Regions from separate parts of the Fervidobacterium changbaicum genome, predicted to be linked through region 2. Evidence: predicted binding sites of a transcription regulator. Region 2 holds the regulator's gene; the other holds the start of a gene.

Region 1 (11,140 bases), 350 kb from region 2:
AAAGATGTGCATAAAATCATCATTCGCTTGTACAACGACTGTCGTAACGAACTCAACCTAGGCTTTTCGTACGGAACAGCTCCGTTCGATGATTTCGATAAAGCGTACGAAACGGCTGATAAAGTGATGTACGAAAAAAAGATGGAAAAGTATGCTCAGGAACTGAAAAAGCGAGAAAAAAGATGAAACGGTATTTAAAAGACCAACAAGGAGGAGGTGCTCAAATGCGAGGAAAGAAATTTTTCGGTTTGGTTGGAGTGCTGATTTTGATGCTGCTGTTTGCGTTCTCTACTGTATCGTTAGCACAAAACACTCAGTTTATTGTCAAGAAATTAACTGTCACTTTCCCAGACCCACTTTTTAAATCTGTTGGAACTAAAACGTTTTCTGTGCAATACATCAAGTTATATGAGGATAAAGAAAGCAAAGGTTATATCTTGAAAGCTTGGCTATTCCAATCTGTAAATGTTCAGGAAACAAAAAACACTTTCAAAATCCGAGCTGTTAGTGCTGATGGTAAAAAAGAATACGTCGAAGAGCTCAAAGCAGAACGTGACAAGCTGTACCTTCGCTTACCTCTTGTCCTCGTTATCATGCCTTCCAATTATACATTGTACGTCGACAACCAGATCGTTGAGCAATCCAAACAAACTTCAGGTGGTGATGTCAACGTGCCAATCTTTGGTGATAAATCAGAAGCAGGAATGGTGCTTTTGGTCAAAACACAAAGCGGATACAGAGCTATTTCAGAAGGTGAAACAATATCAAAAGATGATGTTGTACTTCTCCAAATCATAGCTGGTACTTTCCCAACGGGTGGCTACAGAATCGAACTGGATGAACCGGATATCGTGTATCCAGTTGGAAATAATCCAGGAAAAATAACCCTGACAGGAACATTCTACAAGCCAGGTCCCGGTGATATGGTAACTCAGGCGTTTACAACACCAACAAAAACGATAGAACTTGGCAAATTTCCTGCCGGGCAATACGAGCTGGTTGTTAATGTAAAAAACTTAGGTGAGTTCAGAACGATTTTTAATGTAAAGTAATATGCTAATTGGATAAATTCCGAGTGCAGTATGGAGCCGAGTGGTTCGGCTCCTTTTTTAACTTCCTAATCTTTGCCCAACATCTTTGCATATGCTATAATTAACAACGGGAAAGCAAGAAAAATACTCGAAAAATTTAGGAGTGAGATTCAGATGGTAGAATTAAGAATCGAAAAGAAAGTTAAAGAAGCACTTGAAAATGGTCAACCAGTTGTAGCTCTTGAAAGCACGGTAATAGCACATGGCTTGCCTTATCCTCACAATGTCGAAACAGCAAAGCTTTTGGAAGATATATGCGCCGAAAACGGTGTTGTTCCAGCCACGATAGGAGTACTTAAGGGTGAAATCATCGTAGGAATGACTCAGGAAGAAATCAATGAAATGCTGAACGATGAACCACTGAAGATAGGCACGCGTGAGATACCGTACGTGGTTGCGATGAAAAAGAGTGCAGCAACAACGGTCAGTGCGACGATGCGCATAGCAAAGATGGCAGGTATCGATGTTTTTGCAACAGGTGGAATCGGAGGTGTACACGTAGGTGATTGGGATGTTTCGCAGGACATAACGGAAATGGCGAAAACGGATCTGGTTGTTGTGAGCGCCGGTTGTAAGTCTATACTCGATGTAAAAAAGACCGTCGAGTTCATGGAGACTTTCCAGATACTTGTTCTTGGATACAGAACCGATAAGTTCCCAATATTCTACGAAGGGCTATCTTCTTTTGCGCTGGAACATGTAGTCCAACAACCAGATGAGGTTGCGAAGATCTATCTAACAAAGAAGGAACTTGGAATAGAAGGGGCGGTTTTAGTTGCCAATCCAATCCCTCAAGAATATGCAATTGAAGAAAGCGAAGTTCAAAAGTACATAGAGCAGGCTTTGAAAGAATGCGAAGAAAAGGGCATCACGGGTAAACAGGTCACACCGTACATTCTTTCCCGCGTAGCTGAGCTGAGCAACTACAAAACACTGCGAGCGAATATTGAACTTTTAAAAAATAATGTGAGGTTAGCATGCCAGATAGCAAAAGAAATAGTCAATCTCAAGGTCCAAGGTTAGAACAGAAGCTTTTACTCACAAGAACAGAAAAACTCTATCTCAACATACTCGAGGCACCTTACCATGTATTGCGCGAAAAGTATCTACCTGTGGTGGAATTGGATGATACATATCACCCACATGCGGAAGACCTGCACGAGGTCTTAGTTAAGTTGTTGCCATACCTTGGATTGTCTGATCAAGAAGAACAAATAGCTGAATACATAATCTACAACATTGACAGTACGGGGAAGTTAAGGATAACACCAGAAGAACTAACCGAAAAATTTTCGATAGACCTTCTGCATGCTCAAAAAATGGTTGAGCTGATTCTCACAGAATTCTCTGAAGAAATTGCCCAACATACATTTAACGAAGATCAAGCGTACATCGAGCCCGATGTGATAATGACTCCTGAGAAGGTTGAGGTAAGGAAAATAGACGTGAGAGATCCGATAATAGCTAAAGCATTGCATATGAGAGAAGAGACCATCGCAAAGATTTGCGAAGAAATACGGAAGGTGAACGAGTATTTCCTAAGGGGTTACAGGAAATATCCACAGGTCTTCACCATGAGATACATGGCAAGACTTCTCGGATTGCACGTTTCAACTGTAAGCAGGGCAGTAAGGAATAAGTACGTCAGCACCCCATTTGGGATACTTCCGCTGAGGTTCTTCTTTGGAAGAACAATCAATAAAAAGATCGTCCTGCAGGAGATTGAAAAACTCCTCAATATGGACGACAATCTTACAGATTTTCATATCACACTCGTTCTCAAATCGGCAGGCATACAAATATCGCGCAGAACGGTAAATAAGTACAGAAAAATAATCGAAAGCCAAAAAGGAAGACAAATCAAATAGCGAAAAGAAAAACGCACACGAATCAGGAGGATGGAAGCATGGAACGGATGAAAGTGTTGATAGTAAGTGACACGCACGGGTCGGTGAAGGCTTGGGAAGAAATAGAGAAATTATTCGATCTAACTTCATTCACAAGCATCTTCCATTTGGGTGACATACTCTACCATGGCCCAAGGAACCCTCTTCCAGAGGGATACAACCCCAAAGAATTGGTTGACAAACTCAGGAAATACAAAATCAACTACATACGAGGGAACTGCGATGCAGATATCGATTTGAAAGTGCTCGAAATACCAGAGATGCCCAGGATATCTATGGAATCTTTTGGCGATTTCTTATTCATACTTGTCCACGGCGAGCTTTTTGAAGAAAACGATATTGCGGAATTTACAAAAAATAGCCATGCTCAGTTCATCATCCATGGCCACACGCACGTCTCGAAGGTAGAAGAAATAAACGGTAAATACGTTCTAAACCCAGGCAGCACTTCCCTACCAAAGAATAACTCTCCAAGGAGCGTTCTTGTTCTTGAAATCGATAATAACAACTTAGCTGCGAAGTTCTATAACCTTGATACCGGGCAGGTGTATATGGAATCAAAATGGAGCTTGATAGATTCAAAACTGTTAAAGGAATAATTGAGGCCAAGATAAATATAGAGCGTTCAATATTTATCGCTACTATTTGTGAGGTTCAATCGGAAGAAGAGGCAAAATCGTTCATCAGTGAGATGAACAAAAAATACCCAGATGCAACGCACAATTGCCCAGCTTACAGGGTACTTTCGAGCGGTAGCATCATCGAATTTTCCTCAGATGCTGGTGAGCCTTCTGGAACTGCAGGTCTACCGATGTTAAACACACTTCGGAAACACCAACTGCTCAACGTGGCAGTCGTAGTGACGAGGTATTTCGGTGGAGTGAAGCTTGGTGTTAGAGGACTCATAGATGCGTATTCAAAAGCGGTGGAAATGGCTATCGAGCGAGCGCACAATGAGGGACGTATACATGAGAAAAAAAGAGCATACAAGCAAAAACTAAAGATTGATTTCCTTTCGTACGGCAAAAGAATGCAACAACTGAGCTATATAGGGGTTACCATACTTGATATTTCGTATACCGAAGAATATGCTTTAATTGAACTGCTTCACTCTGAGCCACTGGACATGCCAGAAGTTCTAAGTAATGAATTAGTATATATATAACAGCAAATACAAGGAGGAATTTGGCATGGTTTCTAAGATATCAAAAAGGGCAATAGAGACCCCAGCAAGTCCGATAAGAAGATTAGTACCGTACGCCGATGAGGCGAAGAAGAGGGGTATCCAGATTTATTATCTAAACATCGGCCAGCCGGACATTAAAACCCCGAAGGTTTGGTATGAGTACATAGAAAAATACAAACCCGAAGTTGTGGCGTACACTCATTCGCAAGGCTTGCTGGAATTAAGAGAAGCATTCTCAAAATATTACGCAAGGCACAATATACACGTCACACCAGATGAGATAATGGTTACCAACGGCGGAAGTGAAGCTATAATGTTTGCCCTCGGTGTTGTATGTGACCCGGGTGATGAGGTTATAACCATCGAACCATTTTACGCGAACTACCTCGGCTTTGCATCCTATTTAAACGTCAAACTCGTTCCTGTCACAGCTCATCCAGAAGACGGTTACAGACTTCCACCACTGAGCGAATTTGAAAAAGTCGTCAGCCCGAAAACAAAAGCCATACTCTTTTCAAACCCGTCCAATCCAACAGGGACCGTATACACGTACGAAGAAATGAAAACAATCGTTGAATTTGCAAAAAAACACGGGCTGGTTATAATCTCCGACGAAGTCTACAGAGAATTCACATTCGATGGCAGAAAGCACGTATCGATATTCCATTTCGAAGGTATCGAAGAACAAGTAATAATGGTTGACAGCATATCCAAGCGCTACAGTGCATGTGGTGCAAGAATAGGAACGTTTGTCACCAAAAACAAAGAATTCTACAAAAACGCACTCAAATTTGCTCAAGCAAGACTTTGCCCAGCGGAAACAACGCAGTTTGGAGCCATAGGCTTGCTCACGCTCGGAGAAGATTATACCGACTCAGTGCGCGATGAATACCAAAAAAGAAGAGATGCAACCTACGAAGCTATGAAAGAAATCCCCGGTGTCGTAGTCCACAAACCAGAAGGTGCGTTTTACCTGTCTGCAAAACTTCCCGTAGATAACGCCGAGGACTTCATCATCTGGATGCTAAAAGAATTCAACGTGGACGGCAAAACCACCATGGTTTCACCACTCAGCGGATTCTACGCAACACCTGGAGCTGGAATGAGCGAGATAAGGATAGCTTACGTACTTGAAGCAGAAAAACTTGCAGACGCTGTAAGAATACTTGGAGAAGGGATAAAGGCGTATAATTCAAGAAAATAAGATAAAAACAAGCAAGCGGCATCGTTGGGCGATGCCGCTTTTCTTTGATTATTACCTAAATTTCTCCAGTACCTTCAATCCGTCAACTGGAATGAAATAGTCTTTCAATGTTTTGTTCGAAGCAATGTAATTAGGAAGGTAAAATGACTCATCAACAATTATACTTTTAGCTAAATCGATATCAAACTCTGCAAAATCGCCGCCTATGATAGGTAATGTATACTCGTTATTTGTGAGTTCGGCAAGATATCCACTTGATAAATCTACAACATACGTTACATCCCTGTTAGGCCAGCCCCCTTCATTGACACCAGTGTATGAATAAAGCATGAAACTGTACAAAATCGTGTCTATTCCGCTAATTCCGGGGGAGTAAGGACTAACAGTGACTTTCACACTGTTAGATGTAGTTGAAGTACTAAAAGGAGTGGTAGGATAATTCGCAGGATTAATGGAACTTGTTGCGAACGGTGTAGTTGTTGGGAAGTCTTTTCTGTATTCAGAATAAGAAAAACGCTTCACTGAATAATCAGTATAGCTGAAGACATACAGATCTTTATCGCTCTTCAACGAACTTGGTATCTTGTATCCACCAAAAACATAACAATTTCCGCCGATGAGCCAGTCCGTAAAAATACCTTCAAAAGGTTCTAAAGGTTCAATAACTTTCAAGTCAGCTTCCGTAATATCCAAACTCTTATCCGAATCAAGCATGAAACTGCGTTTGATCGCTACTTTTTCTATACCTTCATCACTCCACGGACTACCCACAAAAATCACTAAATCACCTTTTGCTTTTGGCAATCCGAAAGCTACTGCTTTTCCATCTTCTACTTCGGGAAATCTGTGTTCATGTGAAAAGAACACGCTCAGTTGCTTTCCTGAATATTGAGCTGGTACGTTAATGGTCAACGTAGCAGCGTCTTCATCAGTTGGATTTCCAACATCCACGGGGATAAAGTTAGTCTCACTGAGCTTTGCATGAAATAAGTAGACCGTCTTTTCTGAATAGCCAAACTCAGGTTCTGCAACAGCTATGGAATAGATACCTTTTGGATCGTTCACGGTGAACTTGTAGACACCGTTCGTTCCCGTCAACTTCGTCCATGTCCCTGTTAACCCATCTCTTGCATACACAAGGTGCGCATTTGTAATATGCCCGTGCCTTGATGTCTGGATGACCACCTCTTTGGAAGCAGAAGGCGGGGTAACAGGAACACAAGAAAAGAACACCAAGACAACAGCGAAAATAATAGCTAAAACTCCAAAAACAACCTTAAACTTGCCACGGTTCAACATACTATCGCCTTCTTTCGTAGTTTTTTGGGTCACATGGCTGCTCCACGTGGCCCTATATAACTTTTGACCTTGTGTGAGGAAGAATCGTTCAGTTTTTTCCAACATTGCGTGTTATGGTATAATCTTAAATACTGAAAAACTCCAAATTGTGCATGTTCGGAGGTTAAAGAGTGGGCGATTCCAAAAAGCTTGAAAATATCCTTTTTTATGCAATAATCACAGGAAGCCTAATTATCATCTTTTCAATTATTTTAATCTTCCTAAACAACGAATCCTCGCAAGCCCAAGCCGAACCTACTGAGCTTGCCACTGCTGCACTGTATATTTCATCAACAGAAAGTCCCTCTGAAGAAACCGAAGAAAGCGTTGTTTCTAGCAAGACTGATTTTGAAACTGATATTCAAGACGACACATCAACAATACTTGAACGGTACAACCAAATGCATGAAGAGTTGGAAAGGATAAAACAAGCACTGGCAAGAGATAGAACAGTCGAATACGTAATCTACAGTGTGGTTGACTACGAAGGAGACGAACTCACTTTTGATGAGCTGGGTGGTTTTACAAAGTATGGGATTTCTTCAAAGCACAACCCAGATATAGACGTCTTCAGAGTTACAAGGAAAGACGCCTTCAACATCCTTTACGTTCGCTACTATGTTCCAAACAAACTATATGAGTACCATAGTGTTAGACTCCAGGTTGCTCTCATGCACATGTGTGTTCTCTTTGGCAACAAAGCCTTTTCCATTGCTTATTCTATAGTACCAAAAAGCAAACTCATCATCCTACGAGATTCCGATCCCGAGTTCCCACAGGTAATTGAACAGCTCAGACTTGCCTTTCGACAACATGCCAAACAGCTTGGCATCAAAAATCCAAGATATCTAAACGGTTGGCTAAACCGAATAGACAAAGTGTTCTACATAGGCTGATCGCCTAATTAATAAAGGTACAAACGACTTACACCGTCCAAATTCCCAGGACGAATTTTTTAAAAATTTCAATTATCACTCTTGACAAAAGAGTGCTAATCTGGTAGAATATAACTGCCAAGCAAAAGAAAACAAAAATATAACGGAGGTGGATATATATGGCAAAGAAGGAGTTTGTTGTTGGAATTGACCTTGGAACGACCAACTCGGTCATTGCGTGGATGAAACCGGATGGAACCGTTGAGGTCATTCCAAACGCAGAAGGTAGCAGAACAACACCATCTATAGTCTCGTTTACGAAAACTGGAGAGATTCTTGTCGGTGAACCTGCGAAACGTCAGCTCATTTTGAACTCGGACAGGACTATAAAATCTATCAAAAGAAAGATGGGTTCAGACTACAAGGTGAGGATCGATGACAAAGAGTACACTCCACAAGAAATCAGTGCGCTCATACTCAAAAAGCTCAAAAAAGACGCAGAAGAGTACCTCGGTGGTGAAATTAAAAAGGCAGTTATTACTTGTCCAGCTTACTTCAACGACGCTCAGCGACAAGCTACAAAAGAGGCTGGTATCATAGCTGGACTGGAAGTGCTCAGAATCATCAACGAACCAACGGCTGCTGCACTTGCATATGGTCTTGACAAGATGGAAGGCGAAAGAAAAGTTCTTGTCTACGACCTTGGTGGAGGTACGTTTGACGTTTCCATACTGGAAATCGGTGGAGGTGTTATTCAGGTTATCGCAACAAGCGGTAACAACCACCTTGGTGGTGACGACTTCGACCAGAGGATAATGGACTACATAATCGACGAGTTCAAAAAACAGCACGGAGTAGACCTGAGAAACGACAAGCAGGCATTACAAAGAATCAGAGACGCTGCGGAAAAAGCAAAGATTGAGCTTTCTACAAAACTTGAAACGGACATAAGCTTGCCATACATCACAGCAACGGCTGAAGGTCCGTTGCACCTTGAAATGAAACTTACAAGAGCTATGTTCGAATCGCTCACAAGAGACCTCGTTGAAAAGACAAGAGAACCAATAGAAAGGGCGCTTAGCGATGCGAAACTATCACCACAAGACATCGATGAAATCATCCTTGTCGGTGGTATGACAAGAGTTCCAATGGTTCAGAAATTCATCAAGGACATCTTCGGAAAAGAACCGAACAAGAGCGTCAACCCAGACGAAGCAGTTGCTATCGGTGCTGCAATACAGGCTGCCATTTTGGCTGGAACAGAAGGTGCAAAAGACAAAGACGTTGTGCTTGTAGACGTTACACCGCTGACACTTGGTGTTGAAGTCAAAGGTGGATTGCTCGAGCCAATAATTCCAAGGAACACGACCATACCAGTTAAAAAGAGCAAGATATTCACAACAGCTGAAGACGGACAGACAAGCGTTGAAGTCAGAGTCTACCAAGGTGAACGTGCAATGGCAAGGGACAACATATTCCTTGGCAGCTTCCAACTCGTAGGCATTCCACCAGCACCGAGAGGAGTACCACAAATCGAAGTCACATTCGATATCGACGCAGATGGTATAGTGCACGTTTCTGCAAAAGACCTCGGAACTGGTAAAGAACAATCGATGGTTGTCACAGGTAGACACCAGCTCAGCAGTGATGAAATCGAAAGAATGATTAGAGAAGCTCAGATGTACGAAGAACAAGACAGAAGAAAACGTGAAGAAGTCGAACTCAAGAACAAAGCAGACGACCTTGCATACCACATTGAAAAAGTGCTCAAAGAAAACAGTGACAAGATACCAGAAGATACAAAGAACAGACTCGAAGAAATCATTAGAGACTTGAAAGATGCAATCAACAGAGATGACATCGCAAAAGTCAAGATACTATTCGACGACTTGCAGAGAGAAAGCATGAAGATAGGCGAGTACCTCTACAAACAGCAAGCTCAGGGTGGAACTACTACCGAACAATAATTCAATAATTGAACATTTTCCAGAGCCAGTGGTCAAAAGCCACTGGCTTTTATCTTTTTCATGTTCCCAAAGAACGGTTCGCAGAAAAATTTGGTCTAAATGATTAGAAGAGCCACTTTGAAGTACGTGGAGGTGGAGAGCATGGTAGGGAAGGTCGCAAAAATATCGGTACTTTTGATTTTCCTATTTGTCGCAGTAAGCTTGCTTGCTCAGAGCGTTGAACCACTACCACTCTATATCCAAGAATACTACAAAGCCTACGGTAGATTTCCAAAACCGCCCGACTGGGTTAAAGTGGGAACGGTTTTCGTATATCAAGAGCAGGTAGGAACAGGTACAAAAGGGGTAGATGCATACAGCACGCAAGGATATAACGTAAAAATAGTGGTAGGTATTGATAAAAATAGCGGATTTGTTGCTGGTTTGCAATGGCGTATCACATTTGACCTTCGAGGGAACATCGATTTCAGTTCACAGATTGCACAAATCCAGTTTGCTGAATTAGAATCGCTCGCTGAATTTCTCTCACAAATCGCACGTGTTTCACCTGTGGGTGTCGAAGTCCAAGGAGGATACTTACCAGACGGTGGTTTTTACTTTGCCTACGCAAGCGGAGATTATTACGGATTTACCAGATACAACTATACTCTCAGCAAAGAAGGAGTATTGGTTTCAAGTGGTTTTCTTGAAAACACTTCCGGTACAAGCTCATCAGTTGGACAATTGGATTTGATAAAAATAACGAATGTCCAATTCCCAATTTCCCGACTTTCGCAAGAAATTCTCAGAAATAATTACACTTACCAAGGCGCGATAATCGAAGGAATGACGGGGATGATAATGACCTACTTTCAGGTCAATATAAATTTCGACAAACAAGTCTCCGATGGAATCTACTCATTCGACAGCGCTGCTATCACAAACTACACAAGCTCTCGGTCTAAGGTATTGGGAACGGACTTAATAGGACCAAACTACATAAATCCGCAGTTACTGAAAGGCGAAATACTAAGCATACCTGAAATAGGGCTTAGATGGATGGTTGAAGGTCAAGGACAGATGGGCGGAATACAGACGGGAGTGTATATTCAAGGAGTAAAAATCGCATCATATGAATATGCACAAAATGGACTCTTGTTACAATACATATTCAGAACGAGCATGGGCTATCAACAAGGCAGAATTGCTAGATAAAAAACAGCACCGGGCAGAGATGCCCGGTATTTTTAAACGTTTGAAGAGCCATGTGAATAGTCTTGCTAACGTACTGTAAAGTTTGGAGTCCAGCCTTTCTAATCTTTCCTCTTTATCCTAAGCTATTGGGATTCAACACTTTGGTTAAGTTTTTGGTAATATACCTTCAAAATCTTGGTGTAGAAATATTTCAGATTGCTCAAAAATCATTCGAGTCTGAAAGTTAAGTGTTTGGAGCGCACGGATTTATGAGAGACTTAGAACTCAAGATTTCGTGCGCATTTTGAATTTTTGAATAAAAATGCTAAAATATGTTTCGGAATGAATAAGCGGATAAACTTTCGAGTATGGGGGTGACAGGGATGGAAAAGAAAAAGA
Region 2 (11,140 bases):
TCTTCAAAGTTATAAAGTTCTGTTGAAAAACGAAAATTACTATCTTCAAAATATCCTTCAGCTCGATGTTTTGGTGCTTTTTGAGAATTTAAAAGCATACGTACTTGATTGAGAAAAATTGGTTGACCAGATTAAAAATGGAAGCGGAATAATTGTGATATTTTTCACATTACATTCTTATTTTACCACTGCTGATAGCGTGTGTCAATAACTTTAGTGAAAAAAATCACTTATATGATAAACAAAGTAAATTATGTTGAATAAACAGCTTGAGTGAGACATTTGACAGACTTTGCAAAATTTTTTTGAATTTCTCACTCAGCATATAAGAAGTAGTTGGTAAAGTTTCGTAAGTTTCATGATAAAATTTTATTTGGATACACAAGTTATTAGACGAGAACTGAGCGTTATTTGTGATGAATTCTTATTATATGAGTATTTACAAGACATTGTGAGGGGCGATTTTTGTGCGGGTTTTCCTATTTTTGCAATTAATAGCGCTTGTTATCTTTGTGTATACTATGTATTTTCTCCCTTCTAATCTGTATTTTATTTCCGTCGTTTCTATATTCATCATTGTGAACACGGTCGGGCTCACCTACTATATTTTCAGAGCTTGGGCAAAGGAGTTGATTGCATCTTCTAAATCGAAATGGAGCAGATTTTTGTATTTTCTCTTAGTCGTAGTTGCTATCGTTGGCATTACTTTCTTGTTCTTGAACATATCTGGGATGTGGATTTCTAAGTATTCCGAAGATTCACTTGCAAACTTCACCAATTCGCTACTTGTCGTCTCAACATTTTTACTGGTTTCGTTTGGTATTGCTTACCTCACACTCAGGAGGGAATTAGAAAGACAGCTGCGAGAGTACGAAAAGCTTAAAGGTGCACAGCAGAAGTTGAGTATACAGGTTATCCGATACAAAACGAATCCACACTTTCTTTACAATTCGTTGAGTACAGCGATATCGATGCTGGATTTAGGTGAGGCACCAGAAGCTGTTAAAGAATATCTCTCAAATCTTGCGGAACTCTTCAGAACGGTCTTTCAAGCACCGGAGGTTTGGACGTTGAAAGATGAACTTGAGTTAGCAGCTCGGTACTTGGAAATTCAGAAGCTTCGGATAGAAGGGCTGAACTACGAAATCAAAGTCGATGCAGAATGCGACAAGGTTAGAATTCCATCATTGGTGCTCCAGCCTATCGTTGAGAACGCTGTAATCCACGGGATCGCTAAGTCTAAGGACGGAAGAAAAATACTTATCGAATGCTTTATTGAGAATGGTCGTGTCGTTATTAAGGTCATCGATGATGGGAAAGGTAGTGAAAACATAGTTCCCGGCACGGGTTTAAAACTTGTTGAAGAATTGCTGAAAGCGTTTGCAAGGAACGTTGAGCTAAAGGTTGAAAGCTACCCTGAAAAGGGTACCACAGTTATACTTTCTTGGCAAAGGGTTTAAAGTGTTTAGTGCTTTTTAGGGGGGAGCATATGACTTGCGTTATAGTCGAAGATGAGAAGCTTTTGGCATTGTTATTGGAAAAGATGGTGAAAGAGGAAGGAATAGATGTGCTTGGCGTTGCCAAAGATGCGGAGGAAGCGATAGCAATCATTAACGAGAAGAAGCCTGATATCGTATTTCTTGACATAAACTTAGGAGAACACGATGGATTCTATGTACTTGAACATGTCAGCCACAGGCCATACGTGATATTTACAACAGCGTATTCTGAGTACGCTGTAAAGGCGTTTGAAGAGAATGCGGTAGATTACTTGTTGAAACCTATAAAGAAAGAAAGACTGCAAGAAGCCATTGAAAAAGTCAGGAAATTGAGCGCTTTAGAAAGAGTGAGTATTTCTCAGAGTATAGAAAAAGTGAAGGATTTGGCGCAGAAGGTAAAGAGTGGAAAGTTTATTGTGGAGGTTGGTGATGAGATTCTATTTTTGAACGTTGACGAGATAGTTTTTCTAACTTCTGAAGAAGGTGAAACGATAGTTGTTGCAGAGGACAGGAAGCTGAAGACAAGAACTTCTCTCAAAGATTGCGAAGCCAAGCTTCCTGCAGAAAAGTTTTTAAGGGTACATAAATCTTACATAATCAATGTTGAAAAGATAAAGAAGATAATCCGGAATTACTTTGGTACAGTAGCACTCGAGCTCTCAAATGGAGAAATCATCCCAGTAGGTAGAAATTACAAAGATTCGATAAAAAAACTGCTCGAATGAATCGAGCAGTCTATATTGTTATCTGATTTTAGCTCTCGATATTTGACAACAACTTGATTAGACCTTTCATCTTTCCATCCTTCATGATAGTACCGGATAACACAAAAACATTTCTTTTTTCGTCATACGATATCGAAAAGAGCATGCCGTAGTCTGTATCGATGGTTTTTTCAACGACCTGTAGCTTGCCTGAGCTTTTGTCGTATTCAAAAAGGCCGTACCAAGGGAGTTTCTTTTCGCCATCGTATTTATAACCTGCAAAGTAGAGCGTATCTATTCCATTTTGTCCTTCACTTTGCAAACTGTTCAACACAGAATGGATTCTCACGTTCTCACCAAATGTTTTTATATACTCCACTTGACCGTTTATTGTAAGCTTTGCGATGAATGCACGTTCGGTTCCCAATCTTTCAGAGTTAGCATCGTTGAAATTTTCGTACACGTATCCGGAAACAAAGATAGCTCTCTCTGTGATAGACAAGTCCATAGGCCAGAGAGTATGTGAATTGGTTAAGACGGTCTGCCAAATTAACTGTCCAGCCGAATTGTAGCTAACAACGTACCCGTCGTACCTTGTTCCGTCTGTGAATGAATTACTTGATCCGGCAACGAGTATTTGACCTTTCATTGGATCATAGCCGACGGCATAGGCTCTATCCCAGCGTGTACCACCGAAGCTTCTATCCCAGATGATTTTTCCATCACTTGAGAACATAACAGTCCAGTAATCATGTTCGCCGAAGTTCTCTGTTACGTCGTTACCCTTGGCATAGTTATCGCCAACAAATACGAAGTTGTTCCCAGCTCTTACCATTCGATATGCCCTGTCCCAATCCGGTCCCCCGTAAGTTTTTTGCCAAATAGTGTTTCCATTCTTGTCTAAACGCAAAAGTAAAACATCGTATCTTCCTTTGGTACCTAAGCTTTTCGAAGAGGTTGTTCCGAGCACAAAAAAACCATCGTCGGTTTGAATGATATCGTATCCGAGATCGTCATTCTCAGCACCGAAGGTTTTAACCCATACGATGTTACCGTCATCATCGACTTTGGTCAAAAGTATTTGATATTTTTCACTTTCATCAGCTATGGTCGAACCTATTCCTACAAATCCATCAGGCGTGCTAATAACTCTTGATATCCGTGATTCGAAACCTTTGTCGATTGTTATCTCTTTGTCAATTTTTGCGGTTAGCTGAGTTGAACTGGAAATACCTTTTAAAAAGGCCAAAAACGTCGAACTGCGTGAGAAAATGAATCCAAAACTAAGAACGAAAATCCCCAGAATTAAAAATAGCAGAGTAATTGAAATCAAGGTTTTTGATTTAGCATGTCTTTGCGATTTTTTGGGCTCTGGCCCACTGGAGTGGGTTGAAGAACCTAGCGGATTAAGAGCCTCTCGATTTCTGAACGCTTTCTTGCTACGTGATTTACTATATTTTAAAGCCTTTCTCGTAGTATTTAGTTTGTCTCTGTCAAGTCTCAAATTTCTATGCCCCTTTCTTTGGCTATTTCTTCAAGGAGTTTTCTCTCTTTTGATGAGACTTTCCTTGGGATTGAGACCTTCACTTCTACTATTAGATTGCCACGTCTACCTGTCCTTGCGTTTGGAATGCCCTTGCCTTTGATAACTATACGTTCGTTGGGCTGTGTCCCCGCAGGTATCTCCACTGGAACTCGTTCGCCGTTTGGCAATGTAACATATACGATGCCACCGAGTATAGCACTGATGTAATCAACGGGAACAGTTACTATTATATCATCACCTTCGCGTTTGTAGTCGCTTGTTTTTCTAACTTTAACGTGGACATACAAATCTCCGTAATCTCCACCGTTTGTTCCAGCATTCCCTTTTCTCGGAATTCTGATAACCGCTCCATCTTCTACACCTGCTGGGATGTTCACGACTGCGTTTGTTTTTCTTCTAATTCTTCCTGCTCCTTTACACACATGGCAGGTTTCTCCCGGAATTGTGCCGCTACCACCACAGACGTCACAGGTATATTGGTTAATAAACACACCGAACGGTGTTCTTCTCTCTTCCCGAACAACGCCAGTTCCATGGCACTTCGAACATGTCACCCATTTACTTCCAGGTTCTACTCCTTCTCCCTTACAGTTCTCGCACAATTCATACCTGTCGTACTCAACGGTTACATCTCTTCCAGTAAAGACGTCAGCTTCTGAAATGGTCACTTCAAGGTTTATATCCTCTCCTCTTTTGGCATACCTTCTACCACCTGTTGTTCGTTGCGTTTGCGATGTACTTGTTCTATGCCCTCCAAAGAATATGTTGAATATATCATCATTTAAGAAGTCCCTGAAGATATCACTTATATCTTCAAATCCAAATCCGTTACCCCTACCGGACGGCTCGTAAACATAGCCACCTTCACCTACGTATCCAAACTTATCGTACATTGCACGTTTCTGTGGGTCGCTCAGCACCTCGTAAGCTTCCTGTATCTCTTTAAATCTTTGCTCGGCTTCCTTTTTCTTATCTCCCGTATGCCTATCTGGATGCCACTCTTTAACAAGCTTCTTGTAAGCCGCCTTTATCTCATCTTCTGATGCATTTCTTGGCACGCCAAGTATTTCGTAGTAATCTTTTCTTGCTGGCATATTGTATCACCTCTGCTTGTCATTTTTTATTGCTCATTCTCTTGCTTGTTCTCTGTCATGTTCTCAGATGTTTCTGCCTTCTTCCTTGGTTTTACAGCAACGCGCACTTTCGTTGGTTTTACAACCTGTCCGTTGAATGTGTAACCGTCTTCAATAACTTCAAGGATTGTGTATTCTTCAACATCATCGCGTTCTTCTTTCTCAAAGGCTTCATGGTTGAACGGGTCGAATTTACCTGTTGCGTCTATAACCCTTAATCCTTCGTTCTCCAAGGTCTTCAAGAGTTTTTCATATATCTTCTCTACTCCAAGTTTGAACTTTTCCAGGTCATTATCGGATTCGTAGTACTTAAAAGCCCTCTTGAAGTCATCTAAAATTGGTATAAGTGCTTTGATGATGCGAAGTGCGGTTGACTTTGAGGCATCTTTCAGCTGCCTGTCGACGTCCAATTTGTAGTTTTCAAACGTTGCTTTGATTATGCGTGCTGCATTCTGGATTTCTTTTAGTTGGTTTTCAAGTTCGGCTATTTTCTCCTTTAACTGCTTGTTTTCCTCGAATAATCCGTTCTGATTCATCTCTTCGTTCTCCTTTATCTCATTTAAATTTTGCGAATTATTGTTTTGCATTTCTTTCATTTCGTTTATTTTCTTTTCTTCACACATGGTCTCAACCTCCTTCTTATCTGGATTGATTTTAGATATTTCTCGATACAACAGTGAAGTATTCACTCAATCTGTTGAGCATGAATTCAAAGCTGTCGATGACTAAGTCATATCTCCCGTATTTGTCAAAGATGACAGCAACGCGCCCAACAGGTGTATCTTCTGAATAAAACTGACCGAGCATTACCGAGAAGTCTTCCAAGAATCTAAGGCCGTGTTCTTTACCGATGAATATATCGTTTTCAAGCTCAAAGAGTTCTTTGTAGAATGTGTCCGACGCGACGTATGCAAGGATGTTCTGCAATTTCTTCAGGTTGATTCTTTCATTTGAAAGTAAGTTTGGTAGTCCCTCTGTTATGTAATCTTCGTAACTCTCAACTGATAGTCTTTCAGTTATTTCCAGGAAACCTCGGCTGAGCGTTCCGAAATCGTTCTCTTTGAAGTTGTTTAAATTGCTCAAGTTATTTATTCGAGCGAGAATATCCCTAAGCTTGGACCTGAATTCGTTCAAAGTTAGTCCTGTCATTACTTTGTTGAGCATTTCTTCTATTTTTTCCGTCTCGTCGAGTTCACTGTGTTGGATCGGGATTGATGAGCTTAGACCAAGCGATGTTATTATATTCGCGATCGAGAAATTCTTGCTTACAGGTGTGACAACTATCCTTTTTATCCTTAAAGTTAACGGACTCGGTTTTTCGATGACAACCATACCTTTTGTTGAAGAACTTAAAAGTTTTGCGGCACCTGTAAGGACCTTTTCCATATCACCGATAGGGAAACGTGCCGCAACTTCGACGTGTGTGCTCTTTGATTTTATTTCTTCTCTAATTTTCCTAAGTTCGTTTACATAAAACCTGAGACCTTTGTCCGTTGGGACACGACCAGCTGATGTGTGCGGCTGGTATATATAGCCTGTTCTCATCAACCGATTCATGTCGTTTCTGATAGTGGCACCAGACCTTTCAATCGTAGCACTTTCCAAAACCCTTTTTGAACTCACTGGGGTTTTGGTATTGATGTACTCTTGAACGATACAATAGAGAACTTTCTTCTGCCTTTCGGTGATATCGTTTCCGAGCATACTTAACTATCACCTCGCTTTTTTGTATATCCATTCTTGCTGTTCTATTATTATCAAACTTATTAGCAATCAACATCCAAGTCTGCTAATATATTACCACAGATTTGTCGATTTGTCAATTTCTTGAGAGCTTACAATACGGTGTTGTTCGGATTTTTGTTACATAAAACTCTTCTTGATGAAAGGATTATTTTTGATAAAATAGAGACATAAAATTGTGCGGAATGCGAACTTTCTTATCGATGAAGATGAGGTGGTCCCTGTGAACTGGAAGGTTTATATATCTGGAGTAGCTGTTTCTGCTATATTTGGATTGTCTTTTCTTTTTACCAAAAACAGCATACAGCACATCAACGTCTACACGTTCTTAGCTTACAGGTTTGCAGTGGCAAGTATCGTTATGCTTTTGCTCGTTGGTGTTGGAGTTATCAGGTTGTCAAAAAAGCCATATTGGAAATTGTGGAAGGTGGCTTTATTTCAACCGATTCTGTACTTTGTTTTTGAAACAAACGGGTTAAGATTTGCGACTTCTTCGGAAGCAGGGATGTTGATCGCTTTGATTCCGATTGTAATTACCGTTCTAAGTCCTTTGCTATTGAAGGAAAGAATAAAGTGGTACCAATTTCTGTTCGCTTTTCTGAGCTTTTTTGGTGTCTTTCTTATCGTTGCGAGTGGTGGTTTTGAGCAAGGAGCGCTTGTCGGAAAGCTCTTGATCTTAGGTGCTGTGCTTTCTGCAGCTCTTTACAATATCTTCTCGAGGAAGTTGTCTGCACAGTTCACACCTGTGGAGACGACGTTCTTCATGATGATAACGGGTTTTGTGTTCTTCTTTTTGGTGAGTATCTTCACAGGTCAGTTCAAGGTAACACTCCATCCGGCTGTTATAATGGGAGCATTGTACCTTGGTGTGCTTTCTTCAACAGTTGCGTTCTTTTTGGTGAATTTCATGCTCAGCAAAGTTCCGCCAACGGTCTCTTCACTTTTTTCGAATTTGACAACGGTGATTTCAGTAATTGCTGGTAGTGTCATCAGACATGAGAAGATTGCGGCATTGCAGATACTTGGAATGGTTTTAATACTCGTATCACTTGTGGCTAACTCCTATTTGAAAAGTAAAGAAATGCACTGACAACGGTATAAATCAAATGAATTAAAAAGCCCTCGGTTTTTTCCGAGGGCTTCGTTTTAAATTACAGCTCTTATATTTCTTCTTCGTCAAGGTTTTCTGGGATATTAATTTCGATTTCTTCTGTTTCAACTGTTGCAGGCATTGCTTCTTCTGTTGAGTATGGTACCCCTTCGCGACCTTCGAGGTATGCATCGGCTATTTTACCAGCGATGAGTGCAATAGCTCTTATTGCATCGTCATTCGATGGGATCACGTAGTCGATTGGATCAGGGTCGCAGTTGGTGTCAACCATTGCAACTATTGGAATTTTGAGGTGGTTGGCTTCCTCAACGGCGATCTTTTCTTTTCTCGGGTCGACTATGAAGATAACATCTGGTAAACTCTTCATGTTCTTCACGCCACCGAGGTTCTTTCTGAGTTTTTCGAGCTTTTTTCTGAGTTTACTCTGTTCCTTCTTTGGCAGCTTGTCGAGTTCACCGTTTGCTTCCATTTCCTCGAGTTCGATGAGTTTCTGAATTCTCGACTGGATTGTGGAGAAGTTTGTAAGAAGTCCGCCGAGCCATCTGTTGTTAACGTAGAATCCTCCGCATCTTTCGGCCTCGTTCTTAACTACTTGCTGTGCTTGTTTTTTCGTTCCGACAAAAAGGATCGTTCCACCCTTGCTCGCGACATCTCTTACAAAATCGTAAGCTTCGTCGAGTAGTTTAACTGTTTTCTGAAGGTCGATGATGTAAATACCTTTCCTTGCACCGTAAATGTACGGCTTCATCTTTGGGTTCCATCTTTGCGTCCTGTGTCCAAAGTGAACACCTGCTTCCAAGAGCTGTTTCATAGTTACCACTGGCATACCTACACCTCCATGATTTGGTTTTATCCTCCGCCCCCTTGACCCACCGACCTTGCACATGGTCTTTAAATTCTCAATTTTGCAAGGCACCGAGGTGGGAAACGGGTTGGCGTGTGGATTGGGGTACTTTTCCAAATTTACGCACTCGAATTTTATCATATATTTTTGTTTAGTCAAGAGTTGAGCGAAGTTAATTCCAATTAGTTGGAAAATGACTTTGCTGTTATGGTATAATTGTGCTAAAATAACCTACAAGTAAGAACTAATTTAACTTGTTCTTAGAAGTCGGAAGGAGTCGGAGGTGAACATGTGATTGTCGAAAAGAAAAAGTTCTTGGCAAAGTTAGTTCTCATTTTGTTATCGGTGTGTTTACTGCCATCGATTTTGTTCTCTGCGATAAAGATAGGTTACTACGATAACTATCCGCTGACCTTCAACGATAACGGCAAACCAAAAGGATTGTTTATAGACGTACTTAGGAAGTCTGGCATTTTGAGTAGTTATGACGTAGAATTTATTTTTGGTGAATTTGCAGACCTTATGCAGCAGCTGAATAAAGGTTACATAGATATGGTAGTTTGCGTTGCGCATACTCCTGAGCGAGAGAAATTGTATTCGTTTAACAAAGAACCCGTGTTGATGAATTGGGGTGTGCTTGTTAGTTTTAAAACGCTCAACGATATCAGCGAATTGGATGGAAGAGCAGTAGCTGTTAATCGTGGGGATATATACTATCAGAAATTTCTGGAAATAGCCCAGTCGTTTGATGTACGGCCGAATTACGTAGGATTCGATACATACGAGAGCGTAATAAAAGCTGTGAACGATGGTATCGCGATTGCTGGAGTGGTTAGCAGACTATCGTATCTTGTCAACAGCAGTAAGTATCCGAGAGTGAGAGCCACATCTTTAGTTTTCAGCCCTGTTCAACTTAAATACGCAATACGCAGAGGTTCGGAAATCGCCAATAAAGATGTGTTGGAGAAGATCGACAAAACGATAGCATTAATGAAATCCTCTGGTGAGTTGGATGATCTCTTCAACTCGTATTTTAGAACGCAGGTTAATAGAACGACTTTAGGTTTAGAAACATATATGATTTTCATCTTTGCTGGTATCTACATAACAAGCATACTGATTTTCAAAAACATGTTAAAAGTTCAAAAACAGCGCTACGAACAAGCACTTGAATTAAATAAGCAAGCACTTGCCCAGCAAGTAATCGATGAAACAAGAGGTATTTATACTTACGGTATAGGAACTGAGATACTGAAAAAATACATGGAACTTTCAAAAAGAGAAAATCATCTGCTCGGTGTTGTTTGTGTGGAATTTGAAGGAAAGACGTGCGAACAAGAAAAAGAAAAGCTGGAGAAGATATTAAACGAAGAGACAAAAATGGGAGATTTTGTGATCCACGTGGCAGGTAGTACATACGCTGTTGTCCTTTACAAATATGGTGTGTTCTTCGCAGAACACTTCAGACGAAGGATAGGTGATTTAATAACAGATGAAGGACTCATGTGCAATGTCTATGTAGGTTTTGTCAAACACAACATAAGCGGTGATTCGACCGCTGAATCACTTATATACGAAGCAGTTGCGGAAATGGAGAAAGAAAAAGATTTTTGGAAAAGGGTTAAAGAATAAACCGAAAGAAAACTATTTCAATTCCTCCCAAATTTTTCGAATCTCCTCATGATGTTCTTTAAATATATCAAGCACTTTCGGTGAAAAGTGCTCCGGGGAAGTTCTTCCATCTCCATCGAGGATGATCCTCAGTGCTTCTTCGTGCGACATACCTTTTTTATATGGCCTATCGGAGCGCAATGCATCGTATATGTCCACAATCTTGACAATTTGCGCTTCGATTGGTATTTCCTCTCCAACCAAACCAAAGGGATAACCGGAGCCATCATGATTTTCGTGGTGGTACAGTGCGATGTTCAACGCGGTTTCAAATCCGGGTACATCCAATATCCTTTTTGCGTAAACAGTATGTTTTTTCATCTCTTCCCATTCTTCTGGTGTCAATTTTCCCGGTTTGAGCAGTATCTCTTTCGGTATGAAGATCTTACCAATATCGTGCAAGCTGGCAAACATGTCCACATCTTCGATCTTCTCATCGGCTAAGCCTAATTTTTCTGCAAGCAATTTTGAGAGTCGCTTAACTCTATAGATGTGTTGACCAGTGTTTTCGTCGTATCCTTCAGCTATAACAGCTAATTTTTCAGAAATGCTGACCAATAACCTTCTGAATTCTTCGCTCTTGAGCCTTAGCTCGTCGTAGGAACGCATTAGTTCTTCATTAGTTGCTTCGAGCTCTTCCATTGTTGCGCTAAGCTCTTGGAGTATCGCTGACAATGTTTCGTAAAACTCCTGTGTCTCAACCAGGTTAAAATTACCAGCTGGTGGTAGGGTACCCGTATTTCCAATTTCTCTTACGGCAATCGATAACTTACTCATATCTGAGGCAAATGGCTTTACGGTTGCGTTAGTGGAAAGGATCGTGAAAACAGTGACACTTACAACAAGTGTAAGCATGAATGTAAGAACATAAAACAAGATTTTTCTGAAA

The links. Region 2 encodes HrcA, which represses chaperone genes, less so after heat shock. Its sites were predicted from a motif close to ATTAGCACTCNNANNNTNNGAGTGCTAAT; they were not measured.
Region 1: dnaK (molecular chaperone DnaK) is a predicted target of HrcA. The motif match lies at 7,694-7,722, and genes of this name have one in related genera.

Annotation. Positions count from the first base shown of each region.
Region 1 covers NZ_CP026721.1:1,115,712-1,126,851, reverse strand. The annotation lists gene CBS1_RS05310 (GGDEF domain-containing protein) at 1-186, shown strand, start outside; gene CBS1_RS05305 (protease complex subunit PrcB family protein) at 225-1,052, shown strand; gene CBS1_RS05300 (pseudouridine-5'-phosphate glycosidase) at 1,206-2,114, shown strand; gene CBS1_RS05295 (RNA polymerase factor sigma-54) at 2,069-2,959, shown strand; gene yfcE (phosphodiesterase) at 2,998-3,597, shown strand; gene CBS1_RS05285 (IMPACT family protein) at 3,561-4,163, shown strand; gene CBS1_RS05280 (pyridoxal phosphate-dependent aminotransferase) at 4,189-5,388, shown strand; gene CBS1_RS05275 (hypothetical protein) at 5,440-6,687, opposite strand; gene CBS1_RS05270 (lysozyme family protein) at 6,858-7,622, shown strand; gene dnaK (molecular chaperone DnaK) at 7,781-9,568, shown strand; gene CBS1_RS05260 (hypothetical protein) at 9,710-10,762, shown strand; gene recF (DNA replication/repair protein RecF) at 11,125-11,140, shown strand, end outside.
Region 2 covers NZ_CP026721.1:1,466,770-1,477,909, forward strand. The annotation lists gene CBS1_RS06810 (sensor histidine kinase) at 468-1,460, shown strand; gene CBS1_RS06815 (LytR/AlgR family response regulator transcription factor) at 1,490-2,224, shown strand; gene CBS1_RS06820 (hypothetical protein) at 2,253-3,452, opposite strand; gene dnaJ (molecular chaperone DnaJ) at 3,704-4,843, opposite strand; gene CBS1_RS06830 (nucleotide exchange factor GrpE) at 4,870-5,505, opposite strand; gene hrcA (heat-inducible transcriptional repressor HrcA) at 5,537-6,586, opposite strand; gene CBS1_RS06840 (DMT family transporter) at 6,849-7,715, shown strand; gene rpsB (30S ribosomal protein S2) at 7,786-8,562, opposite strand; gene CBS1_RS06850 (transporter substrate-binding domain-containing protein) at 8,872-10,212, shown strand; gene CBS1_RS06855 (HD-GYP domain-containing protein) at 10,225-11,140, opposite strand, start outside.